DNA from 3 places in the Streptomyces sp. SLBN-31 genome. Region 3 is predicted to be linked to each of the others. Evidence: riboswitches for the same ligand, from Rfam matches in the RefSeq annotation. Region 3 holds a riboswitch; each other region holds the start of a gene.
What was found. Region 3 has a riboswitch for S-adenosylmethionine ahead of thrC (threonine synthase). Riboswitches for the same ligand answer to the same signal wherever they lie in the genome.
Positions count from the first base shown of each region.

Region 1: linked by a shared signal. The riboswitch ahead of FBY22_RS31895 (aminotransferase class V-fold PLP-dependent enzyme) and the one ahead of thrC (threonine synthase) in region 3 are both predicted to bind S-adenosylmethionine.
Region 2: linked by a shared signal. The riboswitch ahead of FBY22_RS21895 (hypothetical protein) and the one ahead of thrC (threonine synthase) in region 3 are both predicted to bind S-adenosylmethionine.

Region 1 covers NZ_VFNC01000002.1:2,585,097-2,588,362, forward strand. Annotated here, with positions in the region: gene FBY22_RS31890 (Lrp/AsnC family transcriptional regulator) at 1-29, shown strand, start outside; gene FBY22_RS31895 (aminotransferase class V-fold PLP-dependent enzyme) at 54-1,415, opposite strand; SAM riboswitch class IV at 1,553-1,669, opposite strand; gene trpD (anthranilate phosphoribosyltransferase) at 1,747-2,811, opposite strand; gene FBY22_RS31905 (cytochrome bc complex cytochrome b subunit) at 2,949-3,266, opposite strand, start outside.
Region 2 covers NZ_VFNC01000002.1:425,562-428,827, reverse strand. Annotated here, with positions in the region: gene FBY22_RS21900 (glutathione S-transferase C-terminal domain-containing protein) at 1-601, shown strand, start outside; SAM riboswitch class IV at 667-775, shown strand; gene FBY22_RS21895 (hypothetical protein) at 1,100-1,519, shown strand; gene FBY22_RS21890 (amino acid ABC transporter ATP-binding protein) at 1,516-2,313, shown strand; gene FBY22_RS21885 (ABC transporter substrate-binding protein) at 2,383-3,266, shown strand, end outside.
Region 3 covers NZ_VFNC01000003.1:350,343-353,608, forward strand. Annotated here, with positions in the region: gene FBY22_RS39075 (MoaD/ThiS family protein) at 1-234, opposite strand, end outside; gene thrC (threonine synthase) at 347-1,633, opposite strand; SAM riboswitch class I at 1,652-1,806, opposite strand; gene FBY22_RS39085 (glucosyl-3-phosphoglycerate synthase) at 1,976-2,920, shown strand; gene FBY22_RS39090 (trehalose-6-phosphate synthase) at 2,984-3,266, shown strand, end outside.

The sequences.
Region 1 (3,266 bases), on a different contig from region 3:
CGGCGTTCGCGATCGGCCTCGACTCCTGACCGCCGCCTCCCGACCCCGTCCGGTCAGACCGCCGGCACGCAGCGGCCGTCCTGCGTGCGGTACGTCCACTTCGCGCCGGCGCTCACCAGTTCCCTGACGGCGCCGACGAAGCGCTCGACGTGCTCGTCCGGGGTGCCCGCGCCGAAGCTGACCCGGATCGCGTTCAGGGACTTCTCGCCGGGCGCGGCCTCAGGGGCGCCGCACTCGCCCTGGGTCTGGGGTGCGGAGCCGAGCAGGGTGCGGACCAGGGGGTGGGCGCAGAAGAGGCCGTCGCGGACGCCGATGCCGTACTCGGCGGAGAGGGCCGCGGCGAAGTGGGAGCTGTTCCAGCCCTCGACGACGAAGGAGATGACGCCGACCCGGTCGGCGTCGTCGCCGAAGAGGGACAGCACCTTCACCTGCGGGACCTCGGCCAGCCCCGCCCGTACCTTGCCGATCAGGTACCGCTCGCGGGCCACCAGGGTGTCGAAGCCGGCCTCCGTGAGGGCCTTGCAGGCCGACGCGACGGCGTAGGCGCCGATGACGTTCGGGGAGCCGGCCTCGTGGCGGGCCGCGCTCTCGTGCCACTCCACGTCCACTCCCCCGTCCTCGCGGCGGGTGACCTTGCGGCTGGCGCCGCCGCCCGCGAGGTAGGGGTCGGCCTCGCGCAGCCAGTCGGCGCGACCGGCCAGCACGCCGGCCCCGAAGGGGGCGTACAGCTTGTGGCCGGAGAAGGCGACCCAGTCGACGTCCAGGTCGCGGACGGAGACGGGGTGGTGCGGGGCGAGCTGGGCGGCGTCCAGGACGATGCGGGCGCCGTGCGCGTGGGCCGCCGCGGCCAGCTCACGCACCGGCCACCGCTCGCCGGTGACGTTCGAGGCGCCGGTGACGCAGACCAGGGCCGGGCCGTAGGGGTCGCGCCCGGCGAGGGCGCGCTCCAGCGTCTCCACGGCCTGTGCCGGGGTGCGCGGGGCGTCGAGGTAGGTGACGTGGGCGTCCTGCCAGGGCAGCAGGCTCGCGTGGTGCTCGGTCTCGAAGACGAAGACCTGGCAGCCGGCCGGCAGGGCGCGGGCGAGGAGGTTGAGGGAGTCCGTCGTCGAGCGGGTGAAGACCAGCTGGTCCTCGGCACGGCAGTCGAGGAACTCGGCGACCGTCCTGCGGGCGTTCTCGAAGAGGTCGGTGGACAGCTGGGAGAGGTAGCCGGCACCGCGGTGGACGCTGCCGTAGTACGGGGCGTAGGCCGCGACGTCGTCCCAGACGCGCTGCAGGGCGGGCGCGCTGGCCGCGCAGTCGAGCGCCGCGTAGGTCACCTCGCCACCGGTGACGAGCGGGACGGTGACATCCCCGCCCAGAACGGGCAGAGGGGCACAAACGGTCTGGGTGGAGGCAGCGGTGGAGACAGACATGGGGGAACTCCCGTGAAAGGGCACGCGCGTGCGGGCCGGAAAGAGAAGAGGGGTGCGCGGAGGGGGGCTCTGCGGCCCTATCGCATTCGCTTGCTCACGGAAGACTCCTCGACGACCAGGATCCCCGGTTCGTGAGGGATCCGCGCTTGCCGCAGACCTCGCTGCCTACGGCCTGGTCTTCACCCGGGGCACCCCGCCACGGACGGAGGGTTGCCGGACAGTCGGCCGGGGCCTCATGACTGTCACTCATGACCTGGTACAGGAACGTACGTGAAGTGATCGCGGTCCCGCAACCCGAGTCCGGATGACGGGACCGCGCGCTGCACACGCCCTACGCGTTGCTGGCGGCCACCCAGCGCTCCAGCGCCCGCTTGGCCGCACCGGAGTCGATGGACTCGGCGGCCTTCGCCATGCCCGCCCCCAACTGATCGGCCAGAGAGGCCTCCGTCGGCTGCAGGGCCACCAGGGCGGCCGCCGAGTTCAGCAGGACGGCGTCCCGCACGGGACCCGTCTCGCCGTCCAGGAGCCGCCGGGCGACCTCCGCGTTGTACGACGGGTCCCCGCCCCGCAGCGCCTCCACCGGCACCAGGTCCAGGCCGACGTCACGGGGGTCGAAGGTCTCCTCGGTGACCTTGCCGTCCCGGACGATCCAGACGCGCGACGTGGCCGTCGTCGTCAGCTCGTCGAGGCCGTCGTCGCCGCGGAAGACCAGGGAGGAGTTGCCGCGCTCGGCGAAGACTCCGGCCACGATCGGCGCCATGCGCGGATCGGCCACACCCACCGCCTGCGCCCGCACCTTGGCGGGGTTGGTCAGCGGGCCGAGCGCGTTGAAGACCGTACGGATGCCCAACTGGCCTCGGGCGGCGCCCACATGACGCAGCGCCGGATGGAACTTGATGGCGAAGCAGAAGGTGATCCCGGCCTCCTGGGCCACCTCGGGGACCCGCTTCACGGGCAGCTCCAGGTTGACGCCCAGCTTCTCCAGGACGTCGGACGCCCCGGACGCCGAGGACGCGGCCCGGTTGCCGTGCTTGACCACCCGCGCACCCGTGCCCGCGACGACGATCGACGACATCGTGGAGATGTTCACCGTCTTCGCGCCGTCGCCCCCGGTGCCGACGATGTCCACGGTCGGGCCCGGCACCTCGATGACGTTCGCGTGCTCGTACATCGTGCGGACCAGGCCGTTGATCTCCTCGACCGTCTCGCCCTTGGCCCGCATCGCCACCACGAAGCCGGCGATCTGGGCGTCGGTCGCCTCGCCGCGCATCATGAGGTCCATCGCCCAGGCCGTGTCGTCGGTGGACAGGTCCTTGCCGCTCAGCAGGCCGTTCAGCAGCAGGGGCCAGGAACGGCCCGCCGCGGTGTCGCCTCCAGCGGGGGTCACAGCGCTCATGGGGCCGCTCCTGATGGTCGTAGACGTGTCGTGGGCGTAACGCAGTGTGTGCCCACCCTATCCAGGCACGGGCATCGCGAAGGGCCCCCGTCCGGAGAACGGACGGGGGCCCTTGGTGCGCGTGGCGAGCGCAGCGATCAGTGGTGGCCGTGGCCGCTCGTGATCTCCTTGTACTCCTCGACGGTCGGCTTCGGGATCTGGGACTCCTCGCCGAAGTACGCCTCGCTGAGCTTGGCGCGCAGCTTGTGGGAGCCCTTCACCTTGCGCTCGACGCCGTTCTCGTCGACCGTCGGGCCGAGTTCGAGCGGCTTGTACTGGTCGTGCGCCGTGAGGGTGTGCAGCGCCTCCTGGCTGAGCGGCTCGTGCACCTCGATGAACTCACCGTGCGGCAGGCGCTTGATGATGCCGGACTCGCGACCGTGCAGCACCTTGTCCTTGTCCCGGCGCTGCAGGCC
Region 2 (3,266 bases), on a different contig from region 3:
GGCGAGCGCGCACCGCTACCCCGGCCCGGCCGCGGCGCCGGTCCTCAGTGACGGCTGGTCAGGGCGGATCGTCAGCACCCATGACCGGGACATCATGCGCGACCTCGCCCACCGCTTCGACACCGGCGGTCCCTCGCTCTACCCGTGCGGCGCGGAGTCGGAGATCGAGGCGGTGGAGCGGATGTGCGTGGAGGGTATCGAGGGGGCGGCGCAGCGGGCCGGGGCCGTGGGCGGAGAGGCAGCGGAATGTGACATGGCCCTGGCCACGCTGCTGGAGACCCTCGGCGCCCTCGACCGCTGGCTGGACGGCCGAACCTACCTGATCCGCGACGAAGTCACCGCCGCCGACGTCGAGTTGTGGGTCGCGCTGATACGGCTCGACACCGTGCACCGGCACCACCTCGACGCCGCCGCGGTCCAGCGCATCGCCGGCCACCCGGCGCTGTGGTCCTACGCCCGCCGTCTGACCGCCCACCCCGCCTTCGGCATCCACCTCAACCTCGACGGCATCGACCGCCGCCACCACGCCCAGTGCCGCGGGCGGGAGGCGGCCGGATCGGCCGTCCAGATGCTCGACTGGGCTGCACACGCGGCCCGTTAGCCGTTCCACCTGGTGGACCGGTGTTGACATACGTTCGGGCAGTTGTCTTGACTACGGCCCAGAACGGTCATGAGTGTCAGCGACAAGCCCTGGCTTGCTGACCGGCAACCCTCGCGCCGCGGTGGGGTGCCCCAGGTGACGACCCGGCCGATGACACGTCGGTAAGCGCGAGGCCCACAGGGCCGGAACAGTGACGGTGACGCCATGTACGCAGCTCCCAGAACGGCCGCACGCCGTTCCCAGGGCTGCGAACCGGCGTACACGAACGTGCTCGTCGCCAACCGCGCCGTCGATCTGCTCCGCGTCAACAGCGCACTGTGTACCGCACCGGGCCGTGCCCGCTGTCGGGGCTGACACCTCCCCGCAGCCCCCGCACTCCCTGACCGACACCGCCCGCGCGGTGTGCCGTCGCCCTTCCCACTCCCGGTCTCCCGCCGCCGTGTGCGTCCCCGCATGCCGGCGTGCCTCCGGGGTGTTCCCACCCAGCCGGAGCCCACCATGAGCGAACCCCCTGGCGCCACCGTCACGTTGCCCGAGGCGCCCAGCGCCGCCCAACCGTCCAAGGCCCTCACCGCCCAGCGAGTGCTGCCGTTGCGACGGCCGGGACGCTGGATCGCCACCGCGATCGTCCTGGTCCTGGTCGCCCAGTTCGTCCACGGACTGGTGACCAACCTGCTCGACCTGTTCGGCTCGGCGCAGACCATGGGCTCCACCTACCCCGGCGACATCGTGCCGCTCCTGCTGGTCGTCACCGTCTGGTACCTGATCCTCACCAGCGTCGTCTCCGTCATCCAGTTCTACGTCGAGCGGCACTACGCCCGCGGCGCCACCCGCAGCCTGCCGCCGGCGCCACTGCAGAAGCTCCGCACCGGTCTCACCGACCTGCGGGCCCGCGTCCGCCGGGAGGCCGCCGTATGACCGCCAAGACCGCCGACGCCGTGGCGGACGTCGAAGCCGCCACCGTCGAGGTGCACGACGTGCACAAGTGGTACGGCACCCACCGGGTCCTGGACGGCGTGGACCTGACCGTCCGCCCCGGCGAGGTCACCGTGATCCTCGGCCCCTCCGGCTCCGGCAAGTCCACCCTGCTGCGGGTCATCAACCACCTGGAGAAGCCCGAGATCGGCCACGTCAGCATCAACGGCGAGCCGATCGGCGTGAAGCGGCAGGGCGACCGGCTGAAGGAGCTGAGCGAGCGGGCCATCCTCACCCAGCGCGGGCGGATCGGGTTCGTCTTCCAGAACTTCAATCTCTTCCCGCACCTGACGGTCCTGGACAACGTGGCCGCGGCCCCGGTTGCCACCGGCCGGCTCGGCAGGCCCGAAGCCCAGGAGCTGGCCCGCGAGCTCCTCGGCCGGGTCGGCCTCGCCGACAGGACCGGCGCCTACCCGCGCCAGCTCTCCGGCGGCCAGCAGCAGCGCGTCGCCATCGCCCGCGCACTGGCCCTGCGCCCCGGCGTCATCCTGTTCGACGAGCCCACCTCCGCCCTGGACCCCGAACTGGTCGGCGAAGTCCTCGCCGTCATACGGGACTTGGCCTCCAGCGGCACCACCCTCGTCATCGTCACCCACGAGATCGGCTTCGCCCGCGAGATCGCCGACCGGGTCGTCTTCATCGACGGCGGCAAGATCATCGAGCAGGGGCCGCCCTCCGAGATCCTCGACGCACCGCGGCACGAGCGGACCAGGGACTTCCTCAGCAAGGTCCTGTGACCCGCCGCCCCCACGACCTCCCCCCACGCCACCACCCTCATCACCGCCCCTGAGCGACAAGGAACGGCCATGCGCACCCACTTCACCCGACGCAGCCCGATACGCGGCATCACCGCGGCGACCGCCGTCGCCTCCCTGGTCACCGGGCTCGCCGCCTGCGGTGGCAACAGCGACGCGGCCACCACCACCGACACCGCCGCCACGTCCGGCGAGGTCGTCATCGGCCAGGCCTCCAACGGCGCCGCCCAGCAGACCACCATCAAGGTCTCCGAGGTCAAGTCGATCAGCTCCGAACTGCCCGCCGCTCTCAAGAAGAGCGGCAAGCTGGAGATCGGCATCGGCGCCCTGCCCGCCGGCTTCCCGCCGCTGGCCTACGTCGGCGGCGACCAGAGAACCCTCACCGGCGCGGAGCCCGACTTCGGTCGCCTGGTCGCCGCGGTCCTCGGCCTCAAGCCCGAGGTGAAGAACTCCACTTGGGAGAACCTCTTCGTCGGCATCGACAGCGGCAAGGTCGACGTGGCGTTCTCCAACGTCACCGACACCGAAGAGCGCAAGAAGAAATACGAGTTCGCCTCCTACCGGCAGGACAACCTCGCCTTCACCGTGCCCAAGAAGAGCACCTGGAACTTCGGCGGCGACTACGAGAACCTCGCCGGCAAGACGATCTCCGTCAGCTCTGGCACCAACCAGGAAAAGATCCTCCTGGAGTGGAAGGCGAAGCTGGCCAAGGAGGGCAAGAAGCTCACCGTCAAGTACTTCCAGGACAGCAACAGCGTCTACCTCGCCCTGTCCAGCGGCAAGATTGACGCGTACCTCGGCCCCAACCCCGGCATCGCCTACCACAACAGCCAGGTCGCGAACACGCCCAACGCCACCCGCACCGCGGGCACCTACTCGGGCGCCGGAGCGAGCCTTCAGGGCCTGATCGCGGCCACCGCCAAGAAGGACAGCGG
Region 3 (3,266 bases):
GTCCGGGGTCGCCGTCTCCAGTCCCTGCTCGAACCGCACGTCGTCGTCGTTGACGTACACGTTGACGAAGCGGCGCAGCTTGCCCTGGTCGTCCAGGACGCGGGCGGCGATGCCGGTGTGGTTCTTCTCCAGGTCGGCGATGACCTCGGCGAGGGTGGCACCCTCGGCGCTCACCTCGGCCTGGCCGCCGGTGTAGGTGCGCAGGATGGTGGGGATGCGGACGGACACGCTCATGTTCAAGACCTCCGGTCAGGTAAGCGCCCCAGGGGCGCGGGGCTGTGTTCGGTGTGCGGCTACCGCCGCGTGGGCGCGACCAGCCCCCACCGGCCCGCAGTCGAAAGATCGGCTAGGCGAGCCCGGCCTCGCGGAACGAATCGAGGTTGGGGCGAATGGTCGCAGTCAACCCCGTGCCTGCCACCGCATCCAGCGTCTTGAGGCCGTCGCCGGTGTTCAGCACGACCGTGGTCAGGGCCGGGTCCAGCACGCCGTTCTCGATGAGCTTGCGCGTCACGCCCACGGTCACGCCGCCGGCGGTCTCGGCGAAGATGCCCTCGGTGCGGGCCAGCAGCTTGATGGCGTCGACGACCTGCTCGTCGTTCACGTCCTCCACGGCACCGCCCGTGCGGCGCGCGATGTCCAGGACGTACGGCCCGTCGGCCGGGTTGCCGATGGCCAGGGACTTGGCGATGGTGTTCGGCTTCTGCGGCCGCACCACGTCGTGGCCCGCCTTGTAGGCGACCGACACCGGCGAGCACCCCTCGGCCTGAGCCCCGAAGATCTTGTACGGCTTGTCCTCGACGAGCCCGAGCTTGATCAGCTCCTGCAGCCCCTTGTCGATCTTCGTCAGCTGCGAGCCGGAGGCGATGGGGACCACGAGCTGGTCGGGGAGCTTCCAGCCGAGCTGCTCGCAGATCTCGTACGCCAGGGTCTTGGACCCTTCCGCGTAGTAGGGCCGCAGGTTGACGTTGACGAAGCCCCATCCCTCGCCGGCCGGGTCGCCGATCAGCTCGGAGCAGAAGCGGTTCACGTCGTCGTAGTTGCCCTCGATGCCCACGAGCTCGCCGCCGTAGACCGCGGCCATGACGACCTTGCCCTGCTCCAGGTCGTGCGGGATGAACACGCAGGACCGGAAGCCGGCGCGGGCCGCGGCGGCGCCGACGGCACCCGCGAGGTTGCCGGTGGAGGAGCAGGAGAGCGTGGTGAAGCCGAAGGCGCGCGCGGCCTCCAGGGCCTGGGCGACGACGCGGTCCTTGAAGGAGTGCGTCGGGTTGCCGGAGTCGTCCTTCACGTACAGTCCGCCGGTGACACCCAGCTCGCGCGCCAGGTTTTCGGCCTTGACGAGCTTGGTCCAGCCGGGGTTGATGTTCGGCTTGTCCGCCACGTCCGCCGGGACGGGCAGCAGCGGCGCGTAGCGCCAGATGTTCGCGGGTCCCGCCTCGATGCGCTTGCGGAGCTCCTCGGTGTCGTAGGCCGAGAAGTCGTACGCGATCTCGAGCGGGCCGAAACACTCCTCGCAGGCGAAGACCGGGCCGAGCGGCACCCGGTGACCGCACTCGCGGCAGGAAAGCGCCGAGGCGGGCCCGAGGTCTACGGTCGTGGAGTCGGTGGTGCTTGCAACAGTCTGCGCAGCCATGTGAGGCGAGGCCCTTTCTCCTCATCTTCCTCACGACGCATCTCGCCGTGAGACGGATTTGGCACCTTCCCTAGCCGGGAGCCTCGCGGAATGATCAACGTTGATCTACGAGACCGGCTGGAGGGTTGCCGGGGCTTCATCGGGCCGTATCCCTCTGCCCCTCTGGATGAGCGGTATGTGGTTGTTGAACTCGTTGAACGCGAGACGACCCCCGACATGCGATGGTCATCAGCGTTGTTCAAGACTGTAACCGAAGGCCAGGACAGTTGAGATAGCCGTCCGAACCGCGAGATGGATCACAATCCGGTCCTTTCGCCGAGAGAACGCAGAGGAGCCGCCTACGTGCTGGAAGAAGTCGAGCGCTGGCTGAGCACCCACTCCTGGTCCGTCACCGACCGCCCGCTGCACCAGATCCTCGCCGCGAAACAGCGCACGGGCCAGTCGGTCAGTGTCGTGCTGCCCGCGCTCAACGAGGAGGAGACGGTCGGCGACATCGTCGCGATCATCCGCCACGACCTGATGCAGCAGGTCCCGCTCGTCGACGAGATCGTGGTCGTCGACTCCGGTTCCACCGACCGCACGTCCCAGGTCGCCGCGGCGGCCGGCGCGCGGGTAGTGCACCGCGACGACATCCTGCCCCGCATCTCGACGGTCCCCGGCAAGGGCGAGGTCCTGTGGCGCTCGCTGCTGGTCACGACCGGGGACATCGTCTGCTTCATCGACGCCGACCTGAAGGAGTTCTCCTCCGACTTCGTCTCCGGGATCGTCGGCCCGCTGCTCACCGACCCCGGGATCGACCTGGTCAAGGGCATGTACGACCGTCCCCTCGGCGGGGCGCAGGGACAGGGTGGCCGGGTCACCGAGCTGATGGCCCGCCCCCTGCTCAACATGCACTGGCCGCAGCTGGCCGGCTTCGTGCAGCCGCTGGGCGGCGAGTACGCGGCCCGGCGCAGCCTGCTGGAACAGCTGCCGTTCCCCGTCGGGTACGGGGTCGAGCTGGGCATGCTGGTCGACGCCCTGCATCTGGTGGGCCTGGACGCGCTCGCCCAGGTCGACGTAGGCGTCCGCAAGCACCGCCACCAGGACGGCCAGGCCCTCGGCCGGATGGCGGCGGCCATCTACCGCACGGCCCAGCTCCGCCTGGCCCGCGGCCATCTCGTCCGTCCCTCCCTCACCCAGTTCGAACGGGGCACGGACGGCTTCGAGCCGCGCACCTACTCCGTGGACACGGAGGAGCGGCCGCCGATGACGGAGATCGCGGAGTATGCGAGCCGCAAGGTGGCGTAGGGCATACGCGGACCGGGTGGTCGTTACGTTTATGCGTTTGTGGACCGGGCTACGTTGAGGCGTATGGCTTCCTCGCACGACGCTGCCCCTCAGGTACTGGTCGCGTCCAACCGCGGCCCGGTCTCGTACACACTCCAGCCGGACGGCTCGCTGGCCGCCAAGCGGGGCGGCGGCGGGCTGGTCTCCGGCCTGTCGGCGATCGGTCCCGACGCGGGCGCGCTGTGGGTGTGCTCCGCGCTGTCCGACGGCGACCGGGAGGCGGTGCGGCGCGGGGAGGGCGAGCCCGGCGTGCGGATGCTCGACGTCCCGGCCGACGTGCACGCCGACGCCTACAACGGCATCGCCA